DNA from 3 places in the Lactobacillus sp. ESL0263 genome. Region 3 is predicted to be linked to each of the others. Evidence: predicted binding sites of a transcription regulator. Region 3 holds the regulator's gene; each other region holds the start of a gene.
What was found. Region 3 encodes Rex, which represses fermentation and respiration genes when NADH is low (regulators of the CRP and FNR family bind a similar motif). Its sites were predicted from a motif close to TTGTGAANTANTTCACAA; they were not measured.
Positions count from the first base shown of each region.

Region 1: F5ESL0263_RS07680 (FAD-binding protein) is a predicted target of Rex. The motif match lies at 6,832-6,849, and genes of this name have one in related genera.
Region 2: F5ESL0263_RS04770 (class II fumarate hydratase) is a predicted target of Rex. The motif match lies at 4,808-4,825, and genes of this name have one in related genera.

Region 1 is NZ_REHL01000006.1:276,199-287,264, forward strand. It holds gene F5ESL0263_RS07660 (FAD-dependent oxidoreductase) at 1-903, opposite strand, end outside; gene F5ESL0263_RS07665 (nitrate/nitrite transporter) at 933-2,159, opposite strand; gene F5ESL0263_RS07670 (FAD-dependent oxidoreductase) at 2,187-3,671, opposite strand; gene F5ESL0263_RS07675 (LysR family transcriptional regulator) at 3,877-4,788, opposite strand; gene F5ESL0263_RS07680 (FAD-binding protein) at 4,885-6,693, opposite strand; gene F5ESL0263_RS07685 (hypothetical protein) at 7,013-7,519, shown strand; gene F5ESL0263_RS07690 (SLAP domain-containing protein) at 7,674-8,663, opposite strand; gene F5ESL0263_RS07695 (SLAP domain-containing protein) at 8,689-9,654, opposite strand; gene F5ESL0263_RS08735 (SLAP domain-containing protein) at 9,679-10,635, opposite strand; gene F5ESL0263_RS07705 (asparaginase) at 10,840-11,066, opposite strand, start outside.
Region 2 is NZ_REHL01000004.1:573,296-584,361, reverse strand. It holds gene F5ESL0263_RS04790 (N(4)-(beta-N-acetylglucosaminyl)-L-asparaginase) at 1-85, shown strand, start outside; gene F5ESL0263_RS04785 (copper homeostasis protein CutC) at 108-746, shown strand; T-box leader at 798-1,036, shown strand; gene brnQ (branched-chain amino acid transport system II carrier protein) at 1,178-2,557, shown strand; gene F5ESL0263_RS04775 (copper-translocating P-type ATPase) at 2,687-4,726, shown strand; gene F5ESL0263_RS04770 (class II fumarate hydratase) at 4,915-6,318, shown strand; gene F5ESL0263_RS04765 (flavocytochrome c) at 6,337-7,734, shown strand; gene F5ESL0263_RS04760 (L-lactate dehydrogenase) at 7,921-8,850, shown strand; gene F5ESL0263_RS04755 (RraA family protein) at 8,866-9,564, shown strand; gene F5ESL0263_RS04750 (DASS family sodium-coupled anion symporter) at 9,583-11,049, shown strand; gene F5ESL0263_RS04745 (alpha/beta fold hydrolase) at 11,050-11,066, shown strand, end outside.
Region 3 is NZ_REHL01000005.1:11,950-23,015, reverse strand. It holds gene tsaB (tRNA (adenosine(37)-N6)-threonylcarbamoyltransferase complex dimerization subunit type 1 TsaB) at 1-601, shown strand, start outside; gene rimI (ribosomal protein S18-alanine N-acetyltransferase) at 585-1,157, shown strand; gene tsaD (tRNA (adenosine(37)-N6)-threonylcarbamoyltransferase complex transferase subunit TsaD) at 1,150-2,199, shown strand; gene F5ESL0263_RS06070 (GNAT family N-acetyltransferase) at 2,243-2,647, opposite strand; gene F5ESL0263_RS06065 (PhzF family phenazine biosynthesis protein) at 2,857-3,726, shown strand; gene F5ESL0263_RS06060 (ABC-F family ATP-binding cassette domain-containing protein) at 3,763-5,694, opposite strand; gene F5ESL0263_RS06055 (redox-sensing transcriptional repressor Rex) at 5,996-6,640, shown strand; gene groES (co-chaperone GroES) at 6,819-7,103, shown strand; gene groL (chaperonin GroEL) at 7,121-8,749, shown strand; gene F5ESL0263_RS08775 (5-oxoproline transporter, DUF979 family subunit) at 8,921-9,190, shown strand; gene F5ESL0263_RS08770 (5-oxoproline transporter, DUF979 family subunit) at 9,250-9,351, shown strand; gene pcp (pyroglutamyl-peptidase I) at 9,373-10,020, shown strand; gene mutS (DNA mismatch repair protein MutS) at 10,185-11,066, shown strand, end outside.

The DNA of each region.
Region 1 (11,066 bases), on a different contig from region 3:
AATGATTACCTTCTTAGCATTAACATGTAAAACTTGATCATCGCCTTGTGCGACAACACCAGTAACATTGCCATTCTCGTCTTGCAATAGTCTCTGACCGGCAAAACCAAAGTACATTTGGCCGCCTAAAGACTTAAACTTTTCGATTAATTTAGTGACAGCTTTTGTACCGCCCTCTTGGTAACCATGCAATGTAGCAGGCATGCCGATATGGTCATAGCTACCGCCCGTTCCGGCATCTACTAACTTCATGATTGCGCCATTTTCGTTTAACCAATCAACTGTCTTACCAGATTCATCAATAATGCGACGAACTAAAATTGAGTTCATATAACCTTGAGAAGCGTCCATGTATTCGTCATAGAGCCACTTCTTAGATACAACTGCATTCTTTTCCTTCTGTTGTTGACTATCTCCAGCAAACATTCCACCGGCAAAAGTACTTGCACCAAGAGGTGAAATCGTCTTTTCAATTAAAGCCACACTTGCACCATGTTGACGTGCAGCAAGAGCTGCAGCAACACCAGCACCGCCTGCTCCAACAACTGCTACATCAACATCCACTGTTTTTTTACCAGAAGTGGTAGAATGCGAGCTATTCTCTTTTAAAGCAGCAAAATCAACTTGTGCTTTGCCTAAAGCTTCTTTTACACCTTCGATAATTCCACGTGAAGTTTCAGAAGCGCCTGAAACAACGTCAACATCAACTGATTGATGGTCAACAATTTTTTGCGCCATTTTCTTAAAGGCATTATCTGCCAAGCTATCAGGTGCATATTTATCTAATGGTTTTACATTAACTATTTTGTCAGAGCCAACTTCAACCTCAAGGTTAATTTCGCTCTCTTTGCCTTGACCAGAACCTGTATATTTACCAGGTATCTTTGTAATTTCCTTTGTCATAAGAATTATTCCTTTCAAAAAGCCTTCGGTTATTTACCACGGCGAGCATTTTTGGCTGCATTAGCATCAGGTAAAATAGCCATGAAAATTGTTGTAAGCATTAAAACAATTCCTTGAATAATAAATGTCATCATATAATTGCTTCCTGCGATAACAGAAATAATAACTGGTACACAGTATGAGAATAATAATGAAACAGTTCCGATTAGACCTCCGGCAGAACCGGCATATTTTGGTCCAATTTCAGGGAATGTGATAGGCATTGCTTGCATTAAAGGACCAGTCATTGCACCAAACAGTCCTCCAAGTATTAGTGAAATAGTAAGTGGCATGCCTAATGGAATAAACCAAGTAAGTGCGATTAGAAGTCCAGCCAAAATGGTTACTGTAATCATTAGTGGCTTAGCTTTTTTTGCTTTTCCAATTATCGCTGGTCCAAAAAGTGAACCACATAGACTACCGATCGTAGCTACAGCAGCTACAGTATTACCTTGAATAGGAGTCATTCCCCTTGCTGCAAGAGCAGTAGGCATAATGTTTGAGAATGCTTCACTCGCACCCATACCAACACCAACACTAGCAGCTACAATCCAGGTCATTTTGCTATGAGCAGCAACCTTGAAGAAGTCGAGCGATGATTCCGGTTTACCTTGTTTCATTTGAGTTTGTGGAATTGGCTCGTCCTTTGGGGCATCTTTTATAAAAACAATCCAGCAAATAGCTAAAATGAGTAGTAAAAATGATGAAAAAGTATATGCTGCTTTTACGCTTGGAAATAGTGGACTAGTAATACGAGTTAAAATAATTCCTACACTAGCTGAAGCAAAGAAGACGCCCATTGCTAAATTCGTATCTTGCTTAAACCAAACACCGAAAATTTTCAATGTATTCGCATTTAAGAGTGCCATATAAACACCGAATAATAACAACATAATCATTAATGTTGCGAAATTAGTTGCTACTAAGCGCCCAAATGCACCGATTAAAGATACTATCAAACCAATCGTAACGATTTTCTTAGCACCAAATTTATCTGCAAGTGATCCTGCAGGAATACTCAAGAAAACCGCAATCAACATTGGTGCCATACCCAGGCTTTGTAGTTGAGCTGGTGAAATATGCAAAGCTGGCATAATTTGAACAGCCAAAGCCGACACTTGAAATTGAATGTAATTACTTGTTGCATCAAGCAATGCAACAATTGCTAATATTACCCACCGATAACTCGAAAGTTTAGGTAATTGTTTTTCTTCCATGATTCTTTAACTCCTTATTGATAAAAACTAATTTTCAGCTGCGTATTGCCCAGCCAATCGACCGAAAGTCTGAGCGTGGCTGCAAGTAAGACCAGGAACACGGTCAGGATAGCTACCCCAGAAGAAACCACCACTTGCATTACCAGCTGCATAAAGATGTGGAATTGGTTTGCCTTTTTTATCGATAACTTCCATCTTGGTATTGATGCGTAATCCATCAAGTGTTGCGAGAAGACGACCGCCCATAATGACACCGTAATATGGTGCCTTATCAACTGGGAATAATCTGAACTTTTCTTTACCAAAGTCTGTATCTTCACCTTGCTCGCACATTTCGTTATAGCGTTTAACAGTTGCAACCAAGTTGTCTTTTGGTAATTCCAGCTTTTCAGCTAATTCCTCAATTGTGTCGGCCTTTTGAATCATGCCGTCATCAATCCTGCGTTGTATTTCTTCCTTGTTTTCCTCAGTATTGTAAATGCCAGGCCAACCTAACCGTGAACAGCCCTGGGTATCAAATTGAGCCAAATGATCCATTGTGTCTTCTGACCAAATTTGTGCTTCCAAGTAGCCAGGCTGCTTAGCCATTGCATTAACGTCAAATTGATAGGGAACACTTTCGTTACCAAAACGTTCACCATTAAGGTTTACTTTTAGTAACGGATAAGCACCCATCCAAAAGTATCCGGGACCCTTAAAGTCGATTTGATAGTGGTCTTCAGCATTAGTGCCAACTGGTACAGCACCACGATCAAAAATAATTTCAGCTGGTTCTTCATCACGAGCAGCTCCCACTTTAAGACCAGCAAGAATACCTGAACCATCATCACGAGGTCCATCTGAATAAACATTTTTCTTGTAGCCAAGTGGATCCCACTTCTTCATTAATTCGACGTTTCCACCATAACCACCTGTACAGATAATGACTCCCTTATTGGCATGGTATTCAGTTTTTTCACCACTAGAACGGTCACTTGTAATGATGCCGGTAACAGCACCACTACCATCCGTTACTAATTCTTCAAGCTTAGTATTATATTTAAGAGTTACTCCGAGCTCTTTAATCTTATCAATCATCCAATCACCATAATGAGCCCAACCATTATCAGGGGTTGCGATTGCCAATTCGGTGTTAAACGCGGTATTAACAATCGTTTCATAATGAGCATCAGATTGCGGTCTTAAGACTCCACCATTAGGCTTCAAAATGTTATCTTCCAGCCAGTTAGCTGTTTCATCCGTGTGATTAGCCCAGGTCCATAACAAACGTTCATCAACATTATCTTGGAAAAACAAGGTTAAGAAGTTCATCAGTTTAGCTTTATCAACTTTAATGCCAGCTCTTCTTTGTGCATTACTATCTAGTGCTGCAAAGAATGAGCGGTAGAGAAATTGGGAACTCCCTTGTTTATCAATTAACAGGACTTTAGCACCCTTTTCGGCGGCTGCGCATGCTGCCATTCCACCGGCATTGCTTGCTCCTGCAATAATAACGTCATAAGTATTGTCCATTTTTTATCCCTCACTTTTAAAGCAATTTTTCTAACCGCTTTCATCATACTGCTAATAAAGTGAATCTCTGCACCATCTTTAGAATTGAAGATTACTAAATGGAATGTTCAACTATTTTAAAATTTAGTTGTCATCAAAAAAGCACTTATATTCCAACGCTTCAGCGTTAAATACAAGTGCTTTTCATTATTTTTATATTTGTGAGTTACTTATTTATATTTACTTGTGAATACTCTTTAACTGCACTCTCCAATGTCTTTAGTACTTCTTCCAAAACTGATTTATTCGAAAAAGAGTCCATATATGCAATTCCATAAGGAGAAATATCGTGATAATCAATCGGAACATAAGTAATACCCTCAGATTGTGAATCAGCAATGAAGTTCGGCAAAATCCCGTAACCCCAGCCTCCACGCACATAGATATCCATTGCGAGAAAGTCTTGGACAAATTTAATATGCTCCATTCCCAAACTATTAACTAAGGTAGTTTGAAAGTTCATTTGAACATTCAATGAGCTGTTAGGATCCAGCAAAAAAATATTTTTGTCCTTCAAATCAGCCATTGTAACTAGCTTTTTTTGAGCAAGTTCAGAATCTTGTGGGCATGCAATAACCACTTTTCCCGTAATCAGTGGCTCAAACAAAACGTCATCAACAATATCAACGTCGTCACGTGCAATCGCACAAATATCAACGTGATGGTTTAATAATTCGCCAATCGAATTATTAAGGACAAAGACAAATTGGACATTAATATTGCTACCAGATTCACGAAGCTTGCGCAAAAAGATTGGTAAAATTTTTTGCTCTAAGGGCGTGTCGCAAACTCCGATTCGCAGCAACGTTTCTGGATCATTTTTCTTACTTTGCAAATACGCTACAGTATAATCCATATCATCAACAACATTGCGTGCAACACGGTAAAAATACTTACCAGCGTTGGTCAATGAAATACGATGGTGTGCACGATTAATTAACGTCACACCAATTGTATCCTCAAGATCCTTGATATTTTTTGAGACCGCAGATTGAGAAAAATTGAGTCGCTCTGCAGCAATTGTAAAGCTTGAATTATCCACTGCTTTAATAAAACAGCGCAATTGAGTAAAGTTCATTTTCCTGTCCATTCAATTAATATAAGTTATTGGATTGGTATTAAAGTAATTGTACAGAAAAAGGCCATCCTAACCAATGGCCTTTTCATTTTTGAATTATTTATCGATTTTACTTAATGCGTCATTAACCGCATCTTTTAGTCCGCGACTTGTGCTTGAAGCACCAGAAACTGCATCAACATCAACTTTATTTTGCTTAACCATTTCTTCAGGTAATGTCTTGACTGCCTTTAAGCCGTAATCTTCGGATTCTGCTTGCTTTAGAACTTCAATCTTCTTCAAGTTCTTGTCCTTGTCCGCAGTAACACGAACGACGATTTCGCCGCCCATACCGCCATTTGTTCTACCAATATATTGATCTTTGCCGGTTTCAAAAGTTTCATGGTTAAGGTCAGAAGTTAAGTGAACATCATGACTAGAAGCACCAGTTGCTGCATCAACAGTAACATCGTCTTTAGCCTTAGCAGCATTTTCACCAGCAATCTTACCCCAAATCAAGCATTCAGCAATGTTGTTACCACCTTGATATTGGTTTGCACAAATACCACCAAATTCACCAGCTGAATATAGGTGTGGAATTGGTTGACCTTTAGTATCCAAAATTTCAGCTTGAGCATTTCTTCTTGCTCCACCTTGGGTGTTAAGCATTGTCTGCTCCATTTGAATAGCATAAATTGGGCCATCAGCAAACACACGCATAGTCTTTGGATCACGACGGAACTCAGGATCATCACCAGTTTGAGCAGCTTTGTTGAAGCGTTCCAATGAATCTTTCAAAATAGCAGGATCTACCTTAATCTTATCTGCTAGTTCTTCTACAGAGTCGGCCTTAACTACATTTTCTTTGTATACTGGATAACTACCAATAATTGGGTCTGCATCCAATTCTGCCTTTTTAGCTTCATCAAAAATTAAGTATGGGTGCTCTTGATTGATTGGCACTTTCCATTGGCCATGATTCTTAATGTGACCATGACGGTTTTCTTCAGCTTCATCGAAGTATCTTGTACCATCATCACCAATAACAAATGAACTACCATGAGCAACAGCAATATTCTGTGCACCAAGCATCAGACGACCACGTTCACCCTTTGGCACTGCAAAAGCCATTCCGTGAAGTAAGCCAAGTGATTCAAAGTTGTGCATGTGCCAGAAGTCTGCACCGACTTGTTCAGCCATCTTGATGCCGTCACCCTTATTGTAAAGAGTTCCTAAAGGTGCTAATCTCTTGGCGCCAAGATAATCTTCAACCATGGTTTGGTTATTTTCAAAACCACCAGTTGTCATTACCACACCATTTTTAGCTTGAACCTTAAGCAGTTTACCTTCGCGTTCAATCAAAACCCCTTCAATCTTACGAGTTTCAGGGTCTTGAATCAGTTCCTTGGCAGGTGTGCTGTACATAACATCAATATTGTCCTTACGTTCAACTACTTTTGCTCTTAGAATTTTCCATAAAGCTGCGTCAAACCAAGATTCGCGAACAGTTGTAAAATCATAGGATTCTGATCCTTCAAATTCAGGAAATTCTTCGTAGGCATGATGCAAACGTTCGGGTGCGTATTGCTTTGCACTGCATGGCTTTACACCTAAATATTTTGTGACATAGTTTGGTGTGTTAACCATCCCTTTAACGTAAGTATCAATCATCTCTTCGTCAAGTGACATTGGTGCAGTCAAGTTCTTGTAGTACTTCTTTAACTCATCAAAATCATTACCAGTTCCGATCAATTGGGCCGAATAACGTGTGTTGCCTCCTTCATGACCTTCTGGTGCTGCATCAACAAGCAGTACTTTTGAGCCACTATCAGCTGCAAAGCGAGCAGCAGTTGCACCAGCACCACCAAAACCTAGTACAACAACATCGTAATTAGCATCCCATTTAGTATCTTTTTGATAAATCATGATTCTATCCTTCTTCTTTTTTGTAATCACTTTCATTAATAAGTTAATTTTATCACTAATATTACTTTTGGAATGATTTATTTTAAAAAATTAGCCCAATTAATTAACGTTAATTTGACAAAAACTTACTTCTATTACTTGTGTCATTAATCACATATGCGCTTTTTAATACGCTTACATCGAAGATTCTGTCATAAATTATCTTTATATCTTTCTACCACTTTATCTGGATTGTAATTTATTAATGTTACTCTGATTGTTAATTTAAATAAATAGTAATATAATAATTAAAATATTATTAAATAAAGGGGGTAACTTAATGAAACTTAAAAAAATATGGATTGCACTCATAGCTATCATTAGCTTAGGAGTTTTCGCAAGCAACACTTCAGATGTATCCGCAAAATCAAATACAGCAGTATATCCAAAAAATATGCGTGGCACATGGTATCATTATGATAAATATACTAAAAAGATGAAAAAATCTGTTTATACTAAAAATAAGAGCTTTTTTTATACAGATGGGAAAAAACTTGTAGGATATTTACACAACAAACCCAAATCTACTCCAAGATACAGCAAAAAAACCGCTGGCTGGGAATACATTATGGATCATACAAAAGTTAGAGGAAAAAACTGGATTACACTATATGGTTGGGATCAATCTTCAGGTGCAGGAGCACATTTTAATGTTTCTAAACTAAATGGTCATTGGGTATTAACCAATGCTACCGGACCAACATTTTATAGCTCAGAGCATTGGTATCGCTCTGCAAAACTTGCTAAAAAGTTAAGAAATCATCATTACCCAGGTTTTGCGTACTAATTAGCTTAAAACAATAATTTACCAAAGTTTATCAGCATTTTATCTAAAATAGTAAGTAACACCATCTATACTTAGCAAATCATTTAAACGCTCAAAAAGAGTAGCCATAAAGAGGCTACTCTTTTAATTTCTTTCAGTTATTATTTACTTATAACTATTTCGCAACATTGGCAACTCGAATATAGCGATTTTTGCCAATGCGGTAATATGCCTTTCCTTTAATACGGTAGGTTTTGCCATTGGTTGTTACTATACTGCCCTTTTTCAATAGCTTCTTTGACACGCGTTTGCCTTTGCTAGTGTATCGATAAGAAGCTTTACGCAATCTTACCTTGCGTGACTTAGATGCATTAATCAAAGTTGAATTGTCACCTGTGGTATTATCAGCATTATCAGATGAACTGCTAGTGGATGAGCCTGTTTCAGTGCCTTTAGCTGGATCATATGCACCTGTTAAATGACCTGTCTTTTTGTACGCGTCAATAACATTTTGAACGTACTCACTTAATTGATCTATTTCAGTTTGAGTAGTATCCATACTATTTGCTCTGCTTTCGCGCACATTAATATCAGCAACAACTTTTTCATCATTTGCACTTAATTTATTAAAATTAATTTTGCGTGTAAAATCAGCCATTACATTTCTAAGCTTATCTCGATTTACCGACGCAATATCAGGATTATTGCTATCTACTGGATGGAAGTCACTAGATGATAAATCGGGATTGTTGGTAGCATTACTTACTAAAGTTGTACTGTCAGATGGATAATCAGTTAAATACCAATCATTCGCATCAACGTACTTTTCATTAATTAGTCCGCCGCCAGCATCTTGAATACCCTGCATGCCTGGCTTACCACCAATAATCAAAGTTAAATAGAATGGCCGTGCAGGTATTGAAGTTGATGGCTTACTTTCCATATAAATATCCCTTACAACTTTAGTCCCTGCCCGATAGACTCGACCCGAGGGTCCTTTTAAATCATATTTTAAAGTACCATATTGTAGCCATACTCTATCAGTTTTAGTAGCCGCACTTACTATTTGAGTACTGTTTTCAGCAATTACGACTGCACCCACACCTGTTAATGCAATTGCGCATAAAGCTGCCGCTATTTTAGATGTTAATTTACTCTTTTCCATTTTTTACTCCTTAAGCTAGACTAGTTCAACTTTTTGCAACATTAGCAACTCGAATATAGCGGTTTTTACCAATGCGGTAATATGCCTTTCCTTTAATATGGTAGGTTTTACCATTAATTGTTACTATGCTGCCCTTTTTCAGCAACTTCTTTGATACTCGTTTACCTTTGCTAGTGTATCGATAAGATGCTTTACGCAATCTTACCTTGCGTGAACTAGAAACATTAGTTGAAGTTGATTTATTATTTGCTGAGTCACTGCCACTATTACCAGTAGTATTAGATGGCTTATTATCAGCAATTAAATGACCCGTTGCCTTATATTTAGCAATTACGTCATTAATTTCTTGTGTCAACGTATCAACACTCTCTTGTGTTGCACCCATATCCTTTGCATAATCAACACGATCTTGTAGGTTCGTAACATATTTCATTTCGGATGCAGATAATTTTTGGAAATTAACGGTTATTGTAAATTTAACATATGCACTATTTAATTTAGAAGTATCTGCAACTGGAACATCAGAATTGCTACTATCTACTGGATGAAAGTCTCGTGACTTTAAGTCAGTAGAGTCACTAGTATTATTAACTAATACAACATTGCTTGCTGGATAATCAATTTCTTGCCAATTATCATAATTTACATATGTTTCTGAAATTGAACCGCCACCAGTATCTTGAAAAATGTTTAAGCCAGGCTTGCCGCCGATTTGCCAAGTTAAATTGAAGCTCCTACCAGGTATAGATAAATCTGGCTTGTCATCATCATATGTAGTACGAACAACTTTAGTACCCGCAGGATATACTCGTCCAGAAGGTCCTTTCAAAGCATACTTTAAAGTGCCATATTGTACCCAAAGTTTTGTTCCTTGGTGATTCGCTAAAACAATTTGGGTGTTGGAACTTTCAACTATCACTGCACCCACACCTGTTAAAGCAACTGCACACAAAGCAATTGCTATTTTTGTGGATAATTTACTTTTCTTCATTTTTACTCCTTAATCTCAGTTAGTTTAATTCTTTACGACATTGGCAACTCGAATATAGCGGTTTTTACCAATGCGGTAATATGCCTTTCCTTTAATATGGTAGGTTTTACCATTAATTGTTACTATGCTGCCCTTTTTCAGCAACTTCTTTGATACTCGTTTACCTTTGCTAGTGTATCGATAAGATGCTTTACGTAATCTTACCTTGCGTGACTTAGAAATGCTAGCAGGATTCTTTGTAATAGTAGTATTACCATTATTTGCGCCATTTTTGGTTGAACTAGAATTATCAGCACTAGCTATATGACCTGTTGCTTTATATCTGGCTATAGCATCATTAATTTCTTGAGTTAAGCTATCAACACTTGCCTGTGTTACACCCATTGCCTTAGCTGCAAAATAACGATTTTGAAGGTCTGTACCATATCCTATATCTGCTTTAGAATAGTGTGAAAAATCCAAGCTAGTATAATCTAAAAATGTAGCATCGAGTTTTGAGGTGTCAGCTACTGGAACATCTGGATTATCACTATCTACTGGATGAAAATCACTCGATTTTAAATCGGTATAGTCAGTAGTGTTGTTAACTAAAACAACATTATCTGAAGGATAATCAATCTCATTCCAATCGCCATAATTTACGTATGCCTCAGCAATCTCGCCACCACCTACATCTTGCAATAATTGATTGCCAGGAATTCCACCAATTTCAAGTGTTAAATAGAATGGCTTAGCAGGGTAAGAAGGTTTTGGCTTGCTATCATAACTTAATTCACGAACAACTTTAGTGCCTGCAGGATATACTCGTCCGGAAGGTCCTTTCAAAGCATATTTTAAGGTGCCATATTGTAGCCAAACTTTGGTGCCTTGATGATTCGCTAAAACAGTTTGGGTGTCAGAATTTTCAATTATCACTGCACCCACGCCCGTTAATGCAACTGCACATAAAGCAGTTGCTATTTTTTTATTGATTTTTAACATTATAAATACTCCCGTGCTTTTTAAAATATATTAATTATTAATTTAATAATAAAGCCATCTTTGTTTTAATACAAGTAGCTTTATATCCGTCACATGAACTATTTATATTTTCAATTTAATGCTACAGCGTACGCAAAAAAGAAGGAAGTTATCTTCCTTCTTTTTACCAAGATATTTTTATATTCATCTAAGCGAAAATCATTGTTAATTATTGAGATATTTCTTTAATTCCTCACCCTTAAGTCCAGCGCTAAGACCAACTAACAGTTTGATTCTAGCTTTTGGTCCGGTTAATCCACGACAGAAAATGATACCCATTTTAGCAAGATTAACGCCGCCGCCCTCGTAGTCGTAAACTGGTTCAGCAATCCCATTAAAGCAGCGTGATACTAAGACTAGCGGGATATTGTGGTCAATTAAAGATTGCAGCT
Region 2 (11,066 bases), on a different contig from region 3:
GGCAAAAGATAGGACTAAAATTTTCCCAATGACAAAAAAATGGTTGGCAGATTACCAAAAAAGAACAGAGTCAACAATTGACTAAGCTATAAGGAAAAAGATAGAGAATGTTAAAAGAAGCTTGCGTTGAAAATTTTACTAATGTACCTAAAGTGATTGCTGCAGGAGCCAACCGAATTGAACTTAATAATGATTTGGCTGTTGGTGGTACGACACCCTCATTTGGAGTAACTAAAAAAGTCGTGGAATATGCGCATAACTTGAATGTCCCAGTGGTGGTAATGATTAGACCTAGAGCAGGCAATTTCGTTTATACAAAAGATGAAATAACCATTATGCTTTCAGATATTGAAATGGCTTCACTGGCAGGAGCAGACGGTGTTACTTTTGGGTGTATTGATATGAATGGTGACCTGGATCAAGAAAATATGAATAAATTGATTCAACTGGCTCATATCCTAGATTTGGAAGTTGTAATGCATATGGCTTTTGACGAGATAGCTGAGAATCAGCAACAAAATGCTATTGATTGGTTAAGCTCTAAAAAAGTTAAACGCATTTTGACGCACGGGGGCAGTTTAGAGCAAACTATTTCCGATAATTACCCTCACTTAAAAGAAATTATTAATTGGGCTAAAAATAAAATTGAAATTCTTCCTGGCGGTGGAATAACTGCTCAAAACATAGCTAAAGTAGCTAGAGAGCTCGATGTTGATCAAATGCACGGGACGAAAATCGTGAGCTAAACAAAAAAATTATTGACAAAAAATAAGACAATAATTAAAATATAATTAATATAAAAAGCAATGAAAAGAAGAGTAAGATTATTTAAAGCGTATTAGAGAGTTCTGTTTGCTGAAAATGAACCGTGAGAGTAGTCTGAAAGTAACTTTGAGCTATATGGTGAATTTTAGTAGCTAATATTGGTGACACCCATTATCGTGTTAGCGTATCGCAGTTATGCCGTACGTGAAGTGACCTAACGACATTTTGTTCGTTGGTAAAATAGGTGGTACCGTGCTAAAGCACCCTTGATGAAAATCAGGGTGCTTTTTTTATTGGTTTTTACAAAGTTCAAAGCTAAAGTACATGCTAGAAAGTGAGAGAAATGAAAAGTATTTTTTAAAGTAGGCATCTATTGAAGACATACAGAAATATGAAAAGGTAGGAGAGTAAAATGGAAGAATTTAAAGACGATATTAATAAAAAGCCATTAAGTTGGAAGGAATACTTAGTAGTCGCCTCTTTATTGTTTGGTTTGTTTTTTGGAGCTGGAAATTTAATTTTTCCAATCCATTTAGGCCAATTATCTGGAGCAAATTGGGGGATGGCAACTTTTGGCTTTTTAGTGACAGCAGTTTTGTTGCCCTTACTGGCTGTCTTAGCGATTAGTGCTAGTCATGCTAAAGGTGTTTATGATATTGGAAAGCCCTTAGGACCTAAATTTGCATTGATTTTTATGGTTTTAATTCATTTGACGCTAGGACCATTATTTGCAACACCACGTACTGCAAGCATTTCATTTTCGGTCGGGTTAGCACCAGTGCTGCCACAAAAATATGCGAAAATTAGTTTATTAATTTTTTCGGCTATTTTCTTTATTTTAGCTTTTATCATTGCATATAAGCAATCAACCATTTTAAGCAGTATTGGAAAAGTTTTAAACCCACTGTTTCTAGTCTTATTATTCTCGGTATTTTTACTTGCAGCTCATTCGCCAATGGGCGCAGCTAAAAATCAAAGTGCTACGGCAGCTTATCAAACAATGCCATTTTTTAACGGTTTCCTGCAAGGATACAACACAATGGATGCTTTAGCTGGTCTTGCTTTTGGTTATACGATTGTGTCTGCCGTTAATCAATTAGGTAAGACATCTGCTAAGAGTAATGCTAAGGTAACCGCGAGAGCGGGTGTGATTGCTACAAGTGCGATCGGGGTTATCTATATCGGCTTAATTTGGTTAGGTGCAACTACATTAAATCACTTTAAAATTGCACCCGAGGGTGGAACAACGTTTAATCAAATCGTTACTTATTATTTAGGGGATGTTGGCCATGCACTTCTTGCAACTCTAGTTACACTCACATGTTTGACTACTGCTGTTGGTTTAATTGCAGCATTTGCGCAAGACTTTCACCGTAGTTTCAAAAAGATTAGCTATCACGCATGGCTTGCTATCATGACATTTGTTTCCTTTATAACGGCTAACTTTGGCTTAGATACGATTATTGCTTGGTCCACACCAATGTTGATGTTTTTATATCCGATTGCAATGGTTTTAATTATTTTGTCAATTTCAGGTACTCTTTTTGATCATGATCCAGTTGTTTATTATTGGGGAGTTGGGTTAACACTAATTCCAGCTGTTTTTGATATGCTTGCGTCATTTCCTCCAGCAATTAGTCAACAGGGCTGGGCATTAGCACTAAAATCGATTCAATATCGTTTCTTACCATTTTCAGACATTGGTATGGATTGGGTTATTCCAACTGTTCTTGGGCTGGCTATTGGTTTTGCTGTTCACTTTTATCACAAAGCTAAATTGCAAGATGCATAACAATTCATATAGTTCAACTTTTAGAGCCTCTTCTTTGACATCACTGCTTGATAAAAGTAGATTTAACTTAAAGAGTTAATTAAATTGATGTAAAAAGAAGTGGGGCTGATTATTTTGAACGATATGAATATGAGCAATCAAGGTAAAAATAAAAGTGCTCAGTCTGGGACAAAAATGCACCACTCATCAATGCAAATGAGTGGTGGAAACATGATGATGCACGGAAATCAGATGATGGACATGGGAAATCTGAAACAAAAATTTTGGATTTCTCTAGTGCTTGCATTACCGATACTGTTTTTATCACCAGCAATGGGAATTAGTTTGCCTTTTCAATTTTCTTTTAACGGTTCTGAATGGATAGTAGCTCTTTTTGCAACTATCCTATTCTTTTATGGTGGCGAACCATTTTTAAAAGGTGCTTTTTATGAGTTAAAAGCAAAAAGACCTGAAATGATGACCTTAATCTCCCTTGGTATTGTTACGGCGTATGTTTATAGTATCTATGCTTTTGTTGAAAACAATATCTTACATAATCAAAATCAGGTAATGGACTTTTTCTGGGAGTTGGCAACCCTAATTTTAATTATGTTATTAGGTCATTGGATTGAAATGTCTTCCATGATGAGTGCAAATAGTTCAGTAAATGACCTAGCTAAATTATTACCAGATAAGGTCCATCTTCAAGATAATGGTCAGACAAAAGATGTTTCAATTAACGGTGTACAAAAGGATGCAATTGTTTTAGTTAAACCAGGTGAGAGCATACCATTAGACGGAATTATCATTAATGGTTCCAGCGATATTAATGAATCCTTGGTTACAGGTGAATCACAAAGTGTAACACGCAAAGTTAATGATAAAGTGATCGGTGGTTCAATCAATGGTTCCGGCACAATTGTAGTTAAGGTATCCAGTTCAGCTAACTCAGGCTTTTTGGCAAACGTAAACAAGTTAGTTCAGTCATCGCAAATGAATAAATCTAATTTACAGAATTTAGCAGATCGCGTGTCCGGTTGGTTGTTTTATGCAGCACTAATTATTGGTGTCATTGCTCTAATTGTCTGGACTAGTTTAAAAGGAATAAGTAACGGACTGGAGCGGATGGTTACAGTGCTAGTCATTGCCTGCCCACATGCATTAGGTTTAGCTATTCCCCTTGTAAATGCAAAAAGCATGTCAATTGGTGCAAAAAATGGACTGTTGATTCGAAACCGCAATGTAATTGGTATTAGTCAAAAAATTAAATATGTTGTAATGGATAAGACGGGTACACTGACTGAAGGAAAATTTCAGGTTCGTCAGTTTGATACACTAAACCAAACAATCAATAAGGAAGGTGTATTAAGATTAATTGCCTCGCTTGAACAAGATTCAACGCATCCAATTGCAAAGAGTATCTTGCAATTTGCCGATGAAAATAAAATCAGTCTTTTACCGTTATCAAATAGCAAAACTGTTTCGGGTAAAGGTGTTACTGGAACAATTAATGGCAAATATTATCAATTAGTCAATGAAAAAACCGCTCGTTCTTTAGTTAATAATTTTCCTAAAATATCTGCTGCTGATTATACGGTAAGCTATCTTTTACAGGATTCCAATCTGCTCGGCTATGTTGCAGTTGGTGATCAAGTCAAGAAAACAGCAATTTCACTAATTAAAGAACTTAAAGCCCAAAACATTATTCCAGTAATGTTAACTGGTGATAATGAAAATGTTGCGGATAGTATTGCAGAAAAACTGGGAATTACAGAAGTTTACTCAGGGCTTTTGCCAGAAGATAAACAAAAAATTATCGGAAAGTATCAAGCTAATGGCAATAAGGTAATGATGGTAGGAGATGGAATTAACGACGCTCCTAGCTTAGCAAAAGCTGATATCGGTGTGGCTATTGGTACAGGAACTGATGTTGCAATTGATTCCGCTGATGTCGTTTTGGTTAATAGTAATCCAATTGATATCATCAATTTTTTAAAGCTAGCTAAAAACACACAGAAAAAGACAGTTGAAAATTTATGGTGGGGAGCAGGCTATAACATTATAGCCTTACCACTTGCTGCAGGTGTTTTAGCTCCAATTGGAATTCTTCTTCCACCAGCAGTTGGCGCAATCTTAATGTCGCTTTCAACTGTGATTGTGGCTATCAATGCGGAAACAATCCGAATATAAAACTATTAAAAGGCAACTAGAGAAAGGTGCCTTTTTTGTTTTTATACACTTTTTAAATAATTAAAATGATAGCACTTTAATTTGAAAAATATTGAACAAAAATTAAATAACGCGTATCATAAATAGTGAGGTCGCGAAAGAAATATTTTTCAGTTAAAATAGAAATATAAGTTAAAAAGGAGAAGCAAATGAGCGAAGAAGAATACCGTGTTGAAAGTGACACTATTGGTCCCGTAAAAATTCCTAAGGACGCATTATGGGGACCCCAAACAGAAAGAAGTCGAAATAACTTTCCAAGTGGAGAACTCATGCCGCTGGCAATTATTCGTGCATTTTTAAACCTGAAAAAGGCTGCTGCTGAGTCAAATGTAGAAGTAGGCGATGAACCAGAAGAAAAAGGTGCAGCAATTGAAGATGCAGTTGATCATCTTTTACAATTAAGTGATGAAGATCTGCGCAAAGATTTTCCACTTCACGTATTGCAAACAGGTTCTGGTACTCAAAGCAATATGAATGTTAATGAAGTTGTTGCCAATTTAGCTAATAAATTACACCCTGGCTTAAATATTTTGCCAAACGATGATGTTAACCGTGGTCAATCCTCTAATGATACTTATCCTACTGCAATGAATATCGTAGCTGTTGAAGCACTTGATAAGTTAGAGCCAGCTATTCAGCATTTAATTGACGAATTAAAGATTAAGCAAGATAAATACTGGAAAACTGTAAAGGTAGGACGTACGCACTTGCAAGATGCAACTCCGATTACCTTTGGGCAAGAAGTTTCTGGCTATATTTCTGCTCTGAAACATGACTTATCATACATTCAAGAGTTAAAACCTACTTTATATGAATTAGCAATTGGTGGTACGGCTGTTGGTACTGGACTGAATGCTGCTCCAGGTATGACAGAAAAAATTGTTGCTAAATTATCCGAAGTATACGGTCATGAGTTCAAAGTTAAGACCAACAAATTCTGGGGATTAGCTCATCATTCTGGTATTGATGTTGTTCATGGAGCATTAAAGACTCTAGCAGCAGATATGTTTAAAATTGCGCAAGATATTCGCTTCTTAGCTTCGGGTCCAAGAGCTGCTTATCATGAATTAAACATTCCTGCTAACGAACCAGGTTCTTCAATTATGCCTGGTAAAGTTAACCCAACTCAAGCTGAAGCAGTGACCATGGCTGCTGCTAAAGTTTTTGGAAATGATACAACAATCACTTTTGCTGCTTCACAAGGAAACTTCGAAATGAATGTCTTTAAAACCGTCATGATTGCTGCCTTTTTGGATTCATGCGATATTTTGACAGGTACAATTGAAGGCTTTGCTGATAAGATGATTTCTGGTTTAACAGTTAACTCAGAAAAGATGGATGAATTACTAGAAAATTCATTGATGACAGTTACTGCATTGTCACCTCATATTGGTTATCATGCTGCGGCTAAGATTGCACAAGCTGCAGATAAAGAAGGAACAACGCTTAAAGAAGCAGCTTTGAAGAGTGGCGAGTTAACAGAGGAACAATACGATCAATGGATGGATTACATGCAAATGACTAATATTGATCGAACAGAACCAGAAGATTAAATTTACAGGAGGAATTTGATGGCTAAATTTGTTTTTACACCCAATGATAGTTCTGAGATTGCCAATGAGTACGATGCTGTAATTATTGGCGCGGGTGGAGCAGGACTTACTGCTGCAATTCAAGCAAATGAATTAGGATTAAAAGTAGCCGTTTTTGAGAAAAACCCTGAACTTGGTGGTAACACTAATCGGGCTTCATCTGGAATGAATGCTTCTGAAAGTCTTGTTCAAATCAATGAAGGTATCATTGATAACAAAGAAGACTTTTATGAGGAAACGTTAAAGGGTGGGGGACGTTTGAACGATCCAGAACTACTTCGCTATTTTGTTGATCACTCAGCTTTAGCAATTGATTGGTTAAGTGATCACGGAATTGAATTAACTAATCTGACAATTACAGGTGGAATGAGTAAAAAGAGAGCTCATCGTCCCGCTTCAATGGCTCCAGTAGGTAATTATCTTGTATCAGGTGCGCTTGAACAGATTCAAAAAGAAAATATTCCTGTGTTTAACAATACTAAAGTGACGAAACTGATCCGTGCTGATAAGCAAAGAGTTACTGGTGTTGAAGTTGAAACACCTGCGGGTACTAAAACAGTAAATGCTAAGGCAATTTTACTAGCAAGTGGTGGTTTTGGTTCTTCTAAAGAACTTATCAAAAAGTATCGTCCTGATTTGGTTGATTTTAAAACTACTAATCAGCCTGGAGCAACAGGCGATGGCTTAAAACTAGCTGAAGAAGTTGATGCACAGCTTGAACAAATGGACTTTATTCAAGTTCATCCAACTGCACAGACCGATACTGATCACGTGTATTTAATTGGTGAAGGCTTACGTGGTGAAGGAGCAATTTTGGTTAATAAATCTGGTAAAAGGTTTGTTAACGAAATGAATACTAGAAAAATTGTTTCCAATGCAATAAATGATTTGCATGAAGGTGGAGCATATCTAATATTTGATCAAGGTATCAGAGAAAACTTTACTGCAGTCGAATTTTATGATCATGTTGGTCTGGTTAGCCATGGAGATACATTACAAGAAGTTGCGCAAACAATTGATGTTGATGGTGATAATCTTCAGGCAACTGTCGGTACTTGGAATGATGCTATTAATCAAAAGAATGACGCTCAATTTGGCAGAACTACTGGAATGGATCGCTCAATTACCAAGGGACCTTTCTTTGCTATTCACATTAACCCTGCCATTCACTACACCATGGGCGGAATTCATATCACTCCGAAGACTGAGGTCTTAGATACTGACGGTAATGTGATTCCGGGCCTATATGCAGCTGGTGAAGTTTCCGGTGGGCTTCATGGTAATAACCGAATTGGTGGAAATTCAATTGCTGAAACAGTAATTTTTGGCCGTCAAGCAGGTATGCAGATGACTGATTATGTAAGAAATAATAAATAGTTTATTTAAACCAAAAAGTGCTTAGCCTAATGCTAAGCATTTTTTTATTTAAAAATAAAAAAGCTCTTTCATTTTTATAAATTTAAAAAATAAATTACTTTTTTAAAATATTGCAAAAAGGAGGGGCTTTATTTATAATATGTTTTGTAAAGGATTACATACCCAGAATTGAAAGGATTTTAAATTATGTCAAGAAAAGTTTTACTCGTTGGTGATGGAGCAGTTGGTTCAACTTTTGCAAATGACCTTTTACTAAGTACCCAAGTTGACGAATTAGTAATTACGGATGTTGTAAAGGAGAGACCAATTGGCGATTCAATGGATCTTGAAGACATTACCCCATTTGTTGGTTCATGCAATATTCATGCAGGTGAGTATGCGGATGCAAAGGATGCTGATGTTGTAGTTATTACAGCTGGTATACCACGTAAACCAGGTGAGACTAGATTAGATTTAGTCAATAAGAACGTTAAAATTTTGAAAAGTATTATTCAGCCAGTCGTAGAATCTGGATTTAATGGAATATTTGTTGTTTCTGCCAATCCAGTTGATATACTGACGACCTTGACACAAAAACTTTCTGGTTTTCCTAAGAACAAAGTTATTGGTACAGGTACATCGCTTGACTCTGCTCGATTAAAAGTAGAACTGGCAAAAAAATTAAATTTATCTGTGGAAAGCGTTAACTCCATTGTGCTAGGCGAACATGGTGACACTTCATTTGAGAACTTTGATGAAACAGTAGTTGATGGTAAACCATTAAGCGAATATAATGAACTTAATTTTTCAGATTTATCTAATATTGAAAGTGACATACGTCAGAAAGGTGGGGAAATTATTAAAAGTAAAGGGGCAACCTTTTATGGCATTGCAATGATGCTAGCAAAAATAGTTAGTGCAATTTTGGAAAATAAAGCAATCGTCTTACCGCTATCAGCACCTATAAATGGTGAATATGGTATTAAACATGACTTATATTTGGGTACTCCAACAGTGATTGATGGTACTGGAATTAGTCATGTGATTGAAACTAAGCTATCAGATAAGGAATTAGCTAAAATGGTTAATTCTGCTGATAAAATGCAAGAAGTTCTAGAAGGTATCGAATTGAACTAATTAAAGAGGATCAAAATGCAAGTAGGAAAAAGAATCTTTTTAAAAAGAGAGTTACCTGACAAAGATGTAATTATGGGTTTTCGTGATATTCCCACCTCAAATATTGCTGATTGTATGAATCGTAAAGGGGCAATGGCTACACGGATTAAGTTAATGTCTAAACCAACAAAGCAAATGTGTGGTCCAGCCTTTACAGTTCATAATCGGCCAGGCGATAATTTAACCATTTATGCAGCTTTAAAGTACTGCCATGAAGGCGATGTAATTGTAATTGATAATGAAGGTGATAACACTCGAGCTGTTATTGGAGAAGTTATGATGACTTGGCTTCGTGATCAAAGACATGTTGCTGGAGTAGTAGTAGATGGTCCTATGAGAGATATTGACAGTTTACGTAATTGGGACTTGCCAATTTATGCTGTCAGCACTTCGCCAAATGGTCCATACAAGGAAGGACCTGGAGAAATTAATGTACCAGTTTCTTGTGGCGAAATTAGTGTAAATCCAGGGGATTTGATTGTTGGAGATGCAGACGGTGTTGTTAGAGTAGCTCACGAAAAGGCGGCAAAGTTACTGCCTGAGGTTCAGGCCTATAACAAACAAGATAATGCTAAAGCAGCAAGTTTCCATGATGGTACAGGTAATATTAGTTGGGTAGATGATGAACTGAAAAATAAAAACTATCAGATTATCGACGATATTTATCGCCCGTAAATATAAAGAAGGCTAATTATGAAAACTCTTGAGAAAGTGAATTATAAAGGGTTTATTTTGCCGGTAGTAATTGGAGCAATTTTGTGGCTTCTTACTCCTGTAAGACCTGGTGGATTATCAGTACAAGCATGGGAAATGTTTGCTATTTTTGTTGCTACCATTGTGGGTTGTATCACAAAACCATTACCAATTGGTGGTACAACGCTGATTGGTTTAATTGTGACTGTTTTAGTTGGTTTAGCTCCTGTTCAAAATGAAGTGAATCCTAAAACAGGTGCAGTGAATGCCGGAATTTTGAGTGCATTTAGCAATTCTGCTTCATGGTTGATTGCAATGGCTTTTATCATGGCCTATGGCATTAGTAAAACAGGCTTAGGAAATCGAATTGCCTATTGGATGATTAGACGCTTTGGTAAACGTTCAATTGGGATTGCTTACGCTATCACTGGATTGGAAATTGTCTTAGGAGCTTTAATTCCATCCAATAGTGCTCGAACAGGTGGTGTTGTTTGGCCAGTGACGGAATCAATTTCTAAGGATTATGATTCATTACCAAATGATCCCTCTCGTAAAAAGATTGGTGCATTTTTAAGTTTTATTGCTTTTCATGCTAATGTGATTTCAACCGCTCTATTCATTACGGGGGCTGCACCTAACATGGTCGCTTCTCAAATGGCTGTTCAAAAAGGCTACACAATGTCTTGGATAAGCTGGTTTACGGCAGCAATTGTCCCAGCTTTAATCGCAACCATTGTTATTCCTTTAATTATCTATAAGATATTTCCACCTGAAATTAAAGAAACTCCAGATGCTAAAAATTGGGCAGACGAGCATCTAGCTGAAATGGGCCCTGTGTCTAAACCTGAAAAAATCATGTCTGTCATTTTCTTATTAGCTATTATTTTATGGGTGTTATCAGGAATTTTTAAAATTCCACAATTAGATTCTACTTTTGTTGCTTTTCTAGCAGTTGGCTTACTTTTAATAACTGGCGTTTTAACCATGCAAGATGCCTTAAAGCAAACTGGAGCTTGGAATATTTTGATTTGGCTTTCCATTTTGGTTTTCATGGCCGGTAAACTTATATCATTTGGTTTTATTGACTGGTTTTCCAAAACAATTCAGACGGGTCTCCACGGTATAAGTTGGGAAATTGTTTTGGCAGTTTTGGTAATTCTAATGTTCTATACGCACTACTTCTTTGCTAGTGGAACTGCCCATATGACGGCTTTATACTTACCATTTCTTTCAGTTGCTGTGGCAACTGGAGCACCGCTTGCTCTTTCAGCAATGTTACTTGCATTCACTGGAGCCATTAATGCTTCAACTACTCACTATGCCAATGGTCCGGCTTCTATTCTAGCTACGACGGGCTATATTAAGCAGGGAGAATGGTGGAAATTCAACTTTATTTTAGGACTCGTGTATCTACTGATCTTTGGAGTCATTGGTACCGTATGGATGAAAATCATAGGAATGTGGTAAATGATTGATCAAGCAGA
Region 3 (11,066 bases):
AAACAAAAATAAGCTTAAGTTAAAGGATATTGACCGTTTTGCAGTCGCAATTGGTCCAGGTTCATACACAGGTCTACGTATCGGTGTCACAACAGTGAAAATGTTTGCCAGCATTTTAAATAAAGAAGTAGTTGGCGTTTCAACTTTACAAGCTTTAGCAGCCAGTTGCTCTGAAGAAGATACTTTAGTGGTGGCTGGAATTGATGCAAGAAATGACAACTTCTTTGCAGGAGCATACCTTAATGAAAATGGACAGCCAGTTAATGTCATTCCCGATGGACATTACCACATTGATGTTTTACTTACTGCAATCAACGAGTATTTAAATGATCATAAGCCGAAAAAGCTTCTCTTTATTGGATCTGGTTTTGATAAGCAGATCGAGCAACTTGATACGCTTGAACTGCCATATTCATTTGGCTCTGATGAGCAAAATGCAATTCATGCCGGCTTAATTGGCAAGCTTGCACTCAGTCAGGAACCAGTTGATCCTGACTTATTGTTACCAAACTATTTGAGACGGACACAAGCTGAAGTAGATTGGCATAAAAAGACGGGTAATCCGTTTGGGCCAGATAGTAATTATGTGGAAGAAGTTTAAGCAGCTAGTTACGTTTCCGCATTCAGCAAATGATTCAAGCGATTTTCACTTCAGGCCATTTGCCTTTAAATTGCAGCAAGAAACGCTTCAAGTAATGAAGGCAAAAACTGATGAAATCACTAATCTACTATTACTTGAAGAAAAAGTCTATAATGGTGCGACACCATGGTCAGCCGCAATTTTTCAAGTTGAACTAATTAAAGAGGATTCACTGTATTTAGTGGTTTATCACGGTTCGAGACTAGTGGCAATGATTGGGATGCGCAAGATGAATACTGAAGCCCATGTTACTAACATAATGGTTGATCCGGAGTGGCAACACCAAGGGTTAGGTACATACTTGATGAAACTGATGATTGACTACGCGCAAAAAGCTAACTGCAGTTTTATTAGTTTAGAAGTGCGAATTGACAATGAAAACGCCAAAAAGCTCTATCAGGCTTTAGGCTTTACAGTTAAGTTAGTTCGTCCAAATTATTATCAAGACGTGCATAAAGATGGATTGAATATGGTGCTGGATTTAACAACACAAAAGAAAGGGATTGACTTTGGATAGTAAAAAAGATATCCGTATTTTGGCATATGAAAGCTCATGTGATGAGACTTCAACTTCAGTTGTCAAAAATGGTCGCGAAATTGAAAGTTTAATTGTTGCTACGCAAATTAAAAGCCACCAGCGTTTTGGTGGTGTTGTGCCGGAAGTGGCAAGTCGCCACCATATTGAAGTAATTAGTCAAATTACTAAAGAAGCTTTGGCTGAAGCTAATGCTACTTGGAATGATATTGATGCCATTGCTGTAACTTATGGTCCAGGATTGGTTGGTGCGTTGCTAATTGGTGTTAGTGCTGCTAAAGCTGCTTCAATGGCAACAGGGTTACCTTTGATTGGTGTCGACCATATCATGGGTCATATTATGGCAGCCCAATTAACAGATGAAATTATTTATCCTGCATTGGCACTTCAAGTCTCTGGCGGTCATACTGAAATTGTTCTTTTGAAAGACCCAACTCATTTTAGAATTGTTGGTGACACAAGAGATGACGCTGCAGGGGAAGCATACGACAAGATTGGACGCGTTCTTGGTGTTAATTATCCGGCTGGTAAAACTATTGATGATTGGGCACATCAGGGTAAAGATACATTCAATTTTCCACGTGCAATGATGGAAGACGACGATTATGATTTTTCGTTTTCTGGATTAAAGAGTGCGTTTATTAACACCTGTCACCATGCGGATCAGATTCATCAAGAATTAAATAAATATGATTTGGCGGCTAGTTTTCAAGCTGCGGTGGTTGATGTTTTAGCTCATAAAACAATCAGGGCAATCAAGCAGTATCAACCGAAAACCTTCATTATGGGTGGGGGTGTTGCTGCTAATTTAGGTTTACGTGATCGAATGGAAGCTGAAATTGCTAATCTACCAGAGAATTTAACTCCTAAAGTTATTTTGCCAAGTCTAAAATTATGTGGTGACAATGCAGCAATGATAGGTGCTGCTGCCTATAATCTCTATAACGAAGGTAAATTTTCAGATTTAACTTTAAATGCAGATCCTTCGCTCGAATTACCTTACGCAACAGAAATGTTAAAGTAAAAACAAAAAGACTCAACTTTTAAGGTTGAGTCTTTTTTAATGGTTAATATTCGTGATAAAAAGCAACTAATTCACCTTGATCGCAAGATGTAAAGCCATTTTTTTCATAAAAGGCACGTGTCTTAGGTTCTTCCATTGTCAAAAGCACTTGTTGGCGTATGTGACGAAATTCTTTACATACTTTATTAATCAATGTTGAGCCAATTCCCTGGTTTTGATACGCAGGTAAAACCAGTAAGTCTTGAATATAAATAATAGTCAAGCCATCACCAACGACACGAATTAAGCCGATTAGTTGATCATGATTGAATGCGCCAAGCACATAAAGTGAATTATGGACAGCTTGCTGAAGTAGTTCAGGTTTTTCTGTATATGAAGTCCAGCCTACACTTTGATACAAGTTAATTAGCTGTTTTAGATTAATATTCTTATCGGTTAAAAAATTCATTTTGTCCTCCTTAATTTATTTACAAATTAAAGAGCAATACGTAATTTCTCCATTTCATAACCTCGCTTTTTAATTAATGGTATTAGGTAACCTTCATTTTATGAAAAGTAGGTCTAAAAGACAAGATGCTTGAGAACTTAATTAGCTATTCAGTATTTAAAGTTGAAATGTTAAACTAGTTATTTATAAAACTAGTGGAGGATGTATTTATGCAACACAATTATGTGGCTTTTAGCCAGGCAGATGTTTTTACCCAAATACCTTATCAGGGTAATCCGGTCGCAGTAATTATTGATGGTGACAAGTTTAGCGATGATGAAATGCAAAAAATAGCGAATTGGACCAACCTTTCGGAAACCACATTTTTATGTTCGCCAACGAATCCTGCTGCTGATTATCGTTTACGTATTTTTACCCCTAAAGAAGAGCTATCCTTTGCAGGTCACCCAACGATTGGCTCAGCAAAAGTGGCATTGAATAATGGACTAAAGCCTCAGCATCCTGAATACTTAGTGCAAGAATGTGCTAAAGGATTGGTGCCAGTTTATATGAAGCAAGACAAACTATTCTTTGCCTTACCTGAACCTGAAGTAAAACCAATTCCATCAGATTTATTAGAAGCAATTGCTCAGGCTCTAGGGCTCCCAAATATTCATTCAATTAAGTTAGCTAAGGTAGTTGACGTTGGAGCCGTTTGGTACACTTTATATCTTGATACGGTTGAAACTGTTCTCAGTCTAAATCCAGACGATCGCCAACTAGTGTCATTATTGCCAAAAGGCACCTCAGGTGTAACTGTTTTTGCCTTGACAGATGGAAAAACGGAAGTTGAAGTTCGGTCGTTTGCACCAGCACAGGGTGTGCATGAAGATCCTGTTTGTGGGAGTGGGAATGGTGCAGTAGCAGTTTTGGTTAAAGAAGAGCAGCTATTAGCAAAATCTCACTATCTTGCTAGTCAAGGCCAAAAATGTGGGCGCTCCGGGTTAATTGAAGTTGACTTAGATAATCAGGGTCAAATTCTAATTGGCGGACAAGCTGTTGAGTGTATTAAAGGTCAAATTGCGCTGCCAGAACGGTAAAAAAAGACATTGCAGGTTTATGCAATGTCTTTTAGTTTATTCAAAATCATCTAATGCAGTGAGAGCTGTTTCCCAGTCATCATTTGCCTTGTCTAATTCGGTTTGAATGTCTGTTAATTTTTCTTGAAGTGGTCCAAGCTTATCAAAATTAGTAGCAATTTCAGGGTCAGCCATTTCAGTTTGAATTTCTTCTTGCTGTTTTTCAAGTTGATCGATTTTTGCTTCAGCAGCTTCTACTTCACGTTGCAACTTCCGTTTTTGTGAATCGCGCTGCTTTTGTTCTTGATAAGAAAGCTTATTGGTTGATTCATCAGAAGGATTTTCCATTTCTGTTTCATTTTGCTTAACAGGAGCCGCAACCGCAGTATCTGCCGTTTTAGCTTTTTCGTTAAGGTAATATGTGTAATCACCTTCATAAACTTTGGCATGCTGGTCTTTAACTTCAACGATTTTGTTGGATAATTGATTAATAAAGTAACGGTCATGTGAAACGAACAGTAAGGTGCCATCAAACTTTTGTAAGGCTTGTTCAAGCACTTCCTTAGCTTCTAAGTCTAAGTGGTTAGTAGGCTCATCCATTAGCAGAAAGTTGTTGTGTTCCAGAGACAAGACTGTCAGAGTCAGTCTAGCTTTCTGTCCACCTGAAAGTTGCCCGACTGTCTTATCAATGTCTTTAGCCGTAAAAAGAAAACTTGCTAGAATTGAACGTACATCCCGTTCGGGCATTGTTTTATGGCGATCCCAAATTGTATCAAGCACCGTCTTGGTCGGATCAAGCAGTTGTAATTCTTGATCATAATAACCGATGTCAAGAGAGGCACCATACTTGATCGAACCACCCTTTGGCTTTAATTCCTTCATGACAGTTTTAAGTAGGGTAGATTTACCAACTCCGTTAGGGCCAATTACTGCAACACGATCGCCCTTGTTAACTTGCAAGGAAATATCTTCGACCATGGTTTTTGTTGGATAGCCAATGGTTAAGTCACGTAAAATTAATACTTCTTTTCCGGAAGGGCGTTCACTTCTAAAGTTAATTTGAACCTTGTTTTTATGTTTAGGTGGAGTGATCCGTTCCATTTTTTCTAGTTGCTTACGTCGACTTTGGGCACGCCTAGTGGTTTTAGCTCTGGCAATATTCTTTTGAATGAATTCCTCATCCTTTTTGATTTTTTCTTGTTGTCGCTCGTAAGCCTCTTCTTGCTGCATGTTGCGTAACTCACGCTCAGCAACATAGTTAGAGTAGTTTCCCTTAAAAACAGTTAGTTTACCAAATTGTAATTCAAAAATTTGGTTAGCCAAATGATCTAAAAAGTACTGGTCGTGGGAAACAACCAAGATAGCACCAGAATAGCTCTTTAGATAGGTTTCTAACCAGTCCAAAGTATCTAAATCAAGATAGTTGGTAGGCTCATCGAGCAAAAGTAGGGGTGGCTTACGTAACAACAGTTTAACGAAAGCTAATCTAGTTTTTTCACCACCCGAAAGACTACCAATTGTTTTTGTCCATGTTGATTCAGGAAAATTAAAACCATTTAGAATACTCTTAATATCAGACTGATAAGTGTAACCGCCTTGTTGTTCAAAGTTAAATTGAAGCTGATCATACTGTTTAAGCAGCTGCTTATCTTCGGGATGAGCGGCAATTTTTTCCTGCAGAGTATGAATATTCTGGCTCATTTGAATTAGCGTAGCAAAAACAGTCAACATTTCATCCCAAATGTTGTTTTCTTCGTTTAAGCCATTTTCCTGTGCAATATAGCCAACGTCGATGTCTTTATTAATCGTGAATTCGCCATGTGTAGCTTCTTCTTCACCGGTCATAATTTTTAATAGGGTAGTTTTACCAACCCCATTTGGTCCCACTAGACCAATTCGTGCATTTGAATCAATTGAAAAATTGACGTTCTTAAATAGTGTAGTAGCGCCAAATTGTTTCTCTAAGTTGTGTCCTTGTGCAATTATCATAATTTTTCACCTAAAAACTATTTTAGCATACACTGCAGTGCGATAGTGGACGGATTATTGAAGGGAGGCAAAAACGAAGTTAGTGAAGATCTGGTAATTATCAATTTGTTAAGGAATGTGCAAATGAATTTTTACTAGGTCAAGATTTTTTAAGAGAAAAACTGAAATTAGCCCCTTTTTTATTAATTCAAGATTGTGAAAAAAACATTTGCAAATGCTATCAATTTATAGGTAAAATAATACTAATTGATGAGCTAATTCACAAATAACTCTTAGGCAAAATAAGTTGGAGGCTTTTAAAATGGAAAAAATCAAAATACCGACTGCGACTGCGAAAAGATTACCGTTATATTATCGCTATTTAATTATTTTAAATGAGGCAGGTAAGGAAAAAGTTTCGTCGACTGAATTATCAGAAGCTGTTCAAGTAGATAGTGCTTCAATTAGACGTGACTTTTCATATTTTGGTGCTTTGGGTAAGCGTGGCTATGGATATGATGTAAAGAGTCTGCTTACTTTTTTCAAAAAGATTCTTAATCAAGATACTCTAACTAATGTTGCCTTAGTCGGTGTTGGTAATTTAGGACATGCGCTTCTTAACTATAATTTTAAGCGGAGTAACAATATCCGTATTTCCTGTGCCTTTGATATTGACCCTAAGATTACTGGTAAAATTTTGAGCGGTGTGCCAGTTTACGAGATGAGCGAGTTGAAGAAACAATTAAGTGACCAGCAAATTACTATTGCCATTTTGACTGTTCCATCTGATTCTGCCCAAAGAACTGCTGATGATATGGTAGAGGCTGGCATTAAGGGGATCATGAACTTTACCCCTATTCGCTTATCTGCTCCAACTGGTGTAAGAATTCAGAATGTGGACTTAGCAACTGAACTACAAACATTGATTTACTTCCTTGACTCAGATAAGGGTAAGGATAATCAGTAACAAACCCAATAATATCAACGTTTTAAGCAAATTAGCACTTTGATGAAAAAAGTGCTAATTTTTTCTTGCTTTTTTTTGGAAAAGGGGTTATTATCATATTTGTAAGTTAGCACTTGGGTAATAGGAGTGCTAACCGACAAGTAAATAAAAATGAAATTAAACAATAGGAGGGACAAACGTGTTACAACCAATTGGTGATCGCGTGATCGTAAAAGTTAAAGAAGAAGAAGAAAAAACTGTAGGCGGAATCGTCCTTGCTTCAAATGCAAAAGAAAAGCCAACAGAAGGTGAAGTTGTTGCAGTTGGTGAAGGCAGTTATGCTGACAACGGCGACAAGATTCCAATGTCTGTCAATAAGGGCGACGTTGTTCTTTACGACAAGTATTCTGGCACTAATGTTGAATACGAAGGCGAAAAATTCTTAGTCCTTCATGAAAAAGATATTTTAGCAATTGTTAAGTAATCTAAGGAGCGGATATTATGGCAAAAGACATTAAATTTTCAGAAAAAGCAAGACGTTCCCTATTAAAGGGTGTTGATAAATTAGCTGATACTGTTAAAGCAACTATCGGTCCTAAGGGTAGAAATGTTGTTTTGGAACAATCATACGGCAACCCAGAGATTACTAACGATGGTGTGACAATTGCTAAGTCAATTGAATTAAAAGATCACTACGAAAACATGGGTGCTAAGTTAGTAGCTGAAGCAGCACAAAAGACTAACGATATTGCCGGTGATGGTACTACTACTGCAGTTGTTTTAACTCAAGCAATTATCCGTGAAGGAATGAAGAACGTTACTGCTGGTGCTAACCCTGTAGGTGTTCGTCGTGGTATTGAAAAAGCAACTAACGCAGTTGTTGATGAATTACACAAGATTAGCCACACAGTTTCTTCAAAAGATCAAATTGCTCAAGTTGCTTCAGTTTCTTCAGCTTCAAAAGAAGTTGGTGATTTAATTGCTGACGCAATGGAAAAAGTTGGTAATGACGGTGTTATTACCATTGAAGATTCACGTGGTATCGAAACTGAATTATCTGTTGTTGAAGGTATGCAATTTGACCGTGGTTACTTATCACAATATATGGTAACTGACAACGACAAGATGGAAGCTGACTTAGACAACCCTTACGTTTTGATTACTGACAAGAAGATTTCTAACATTCAAGATATCCTACCTTTGTTGCAAGAAATCGTTCAACAAGGTAAATCATTATTGATTATTGCTGATGACGTTTCTGGTGAAGCTCTTCCAACTTTAGTATTGAACAAGATTCGTGGTACTTTCAATGTTGTAGCTGTTAAGGCTCCTGGTTTTGGTGACCGTCGTAAGGAACAATTACAAGATATTGCTGCTCTTACTGGTGGTACAGTAATTACCGAAGACCTTGGTCTTGAATTAAAGGACACTACAATTGCTCAATTAGGTCAAGCACGTCGTATCACTGTAACTAAGGACTCAACTACTATTGTTGATGGTGCTGGTTCAGAAGATGCTATCAAAGAACGTGAAGATTCAATCAGAAAGCAAATTGCTGATACTACTTCAGACTTTGACAAGAAGAAGTTACAAGAGCGTCTTGCTAAGTTAACTGGTGGTGTAGCTGTTATTCATGTCGGTGCTGCAACTGAAACCGAATTGAAAGAACGTAGATACCGTATTGAAGATGCATTGAACTCAACTCGTGCTGCTGTTGACGAAGGTTACGTAGCAGGTGGTGGTACTGCTTTAGTTGATGTTGAAGATGCAGTTAAGGGCCTTAAGGGTGACAATGCAGATGAACAAACAGGTATCAACATTGTTTTACGTGCTTTAAGTGCTCCAGTTCGCCAAATTGCTGAAAACGCTGGTGAAGATGGTTCAGTTATCTTGAACAAACTTGAGAGTCAAGATCCTGAAGTTGGTTACAACGCAGCTACTGACAAGTGGGAAAACATGGTTGAATCTGGTATTATCGATCCAACTAAGGTTACTCGTACTGCATTACAAAATGCTGCTTCAATTGCTGCTTTATTATTAACTACTGAAGCAGTTGTTGCAGAAATCCCAGAAGACAAGCCTGCAGCTGATCCTAACGCTGCTGGTGCCGGCGCTCCTGGTATGATGTAATAATTATTTTGCTGATTCAAAAGAGTCGTTCAATTGAGCGACTCTTTTTTTATTGCTGAGTTTTAGCTTTTCCTCTTAGCTTTCTCAAAAAGCGTTTATGAGAAAGTTAAAAAAGATAATAATATTAATATGTCTGCTTGTATTATATTTTGTCACAAGAAAGGAAAGCTGATGGGATATTTATGCTTACTTGGCGTTCTAGTGATCGTTGTAGGTTTTATTCTAGGAGTAGACACAGTTGCTGTTGTTGTGATTTCTGCTTTGGTATCAGTCTTAGTATCAAGAATTGATTTTGTTTTTACGAATTTAATGGTGCGTTCGGTTGGATCTGCCGGAATTCTGCCACAATTATTAGCAACATTGGGAACTGTTTTCACTGTCTCTGGTGTTGGTCAAGCAACTTCAAAAGCAATTTCTGGACTATTGGTAACCATCTATTAGGTGTTATTCTATACTGTGTAGCAATAGCAGCAAACTTTAACACTTTGCCGGTTGCATTAATGGAAATGAAAGATCCACTAGGTGTAATCAAACAGCAATATCCAATTGCGTTAATTATGTTGCTTGTTCACATTATCTTGATGTACTTCTTAGCTTTTTAATAGTTAGAAAAGAGAATGAAAATGAAAATTTTAGTAACAGGTTTTGATCCATTTGGTGATGATAAAATAAATCCTGCAATCGAAGCTGTTAAACGGTTAGACGATGAGATTGCTGGTGCAAAAATTATTAAAGTTGAAATACCAACGGTTTTTGGTGATTGTGCTGATGTTGTGCATGATGCGATTGAACAACATCAACCGGATTATGTTTTAAACATTGGTCAAGCTGGCGGCCGTTATGCGCTAACTCCAGAACGAGTTGCGATTAACTTTGATGATGGCAGGATTGCTGACAACAAAGGTTATCAACCGATTGCGACACCAATTCATGAAGATGGTCAGAATGCGTACTTTACCCAATTGCCTGTTAAGGCAATGGTTAAAGCAATCCGTGAAGCTGGAATTCCTGCATTGGTTTCAACAACAGCGGGTACTTTTGTCTGCAACCACATTATGTATCAAGTTCAGTACATGATTGATAAGGAATTTCATGACCTTAAAGCTGGTTTCATGCATATTCCATTTTTACCTGAACAAGTCGTTGCAAGACCTGATACACCAAGCTTAAGTTTGGCTGATGATGTAAGAGGTATTACTGCAGCAATTACTGCTATCGTTGAAATGGACGGCAAAAAAGACCTTCATAGTGTTGAAGGTCACATTGCTTAAGACTTATTAACTAAGTTAGTAAATTGGTTTACAAAATCAAATATTTGTAAAAAAAGAGATCGTTTGTTGCGGTCTTTTTTCTTTTGACAGATAGTTTAGCGTATAATGATAACAGTAACGCAAAAGAAGAAGAGGAACAAATGGCTAAAGCAAATTTAACTCCGATGATGGAGCAATATCACGAAATTAAAAAGCAATATCCCGATGCTTTTCTTTTTTATCGCGTCGGGGATTTTTATGAATTGTTTGAAGACGATGCCGTCAAGGGTGCACAGATTCTTGAGTTAACTTTAACGCACCGATCAAATAAATCAGAAAATCCGATTCCAATGGCGGGTGTTCCTCATGTTGCAGTTGATTCCTACGTGGATACTTTGGTTGAAAAGGGTTATAAAGTAGCGCTATGTGAGCAGCTTGAAGATCCTAAAGAAGCTAAAGGGATGGTCAAACGAGGTATTATTCAACTAGTTACACCAGGAACACTAATGAACGACAAGCCAAGTGAGGCTAAGGAGTCCAACTATTTAACTTCCGTTGTTACTACTAAAAACAGCTTCGGTTTGGCCTATAGTGACTTGTCGACTGGTGAAATTTATACGACACATTTAAAAACTTTTGCGGCCGTTTCAAATGAACTACTATCATTGCGAACTAGAGAAGTTGTTTATAATGGACACTTAAGCGACCGCGACAGTGAATTTTTGCATAAAGCTAATATTACAGTTTCAGAGCCGGCTGAATTAACTGGTAATCACGCTGAAGTTTCATATGCCCAACAGAATTTAACTAATGAGGCTGAAAAAGAAGCAGTTAAGCAATTAGTTGGTTACTTGTTGCAGACACAGCGTCGCAGCTTAGCGCACTTACAGATTGCTCAAAGTTATGAAGTCAGCCAATATTTGCAAATGTCACATACTGTTCGTGACAACTTAGAATTAACTGCTTCGGCTAAAACAGGCAAAAAAATGGGCTCACTTTTTTGGGTGCTCGATAAAACTCACACTGCAATGGGTGGCCGTCTTTTAAAACAGTGGCTTGCTCGTCCA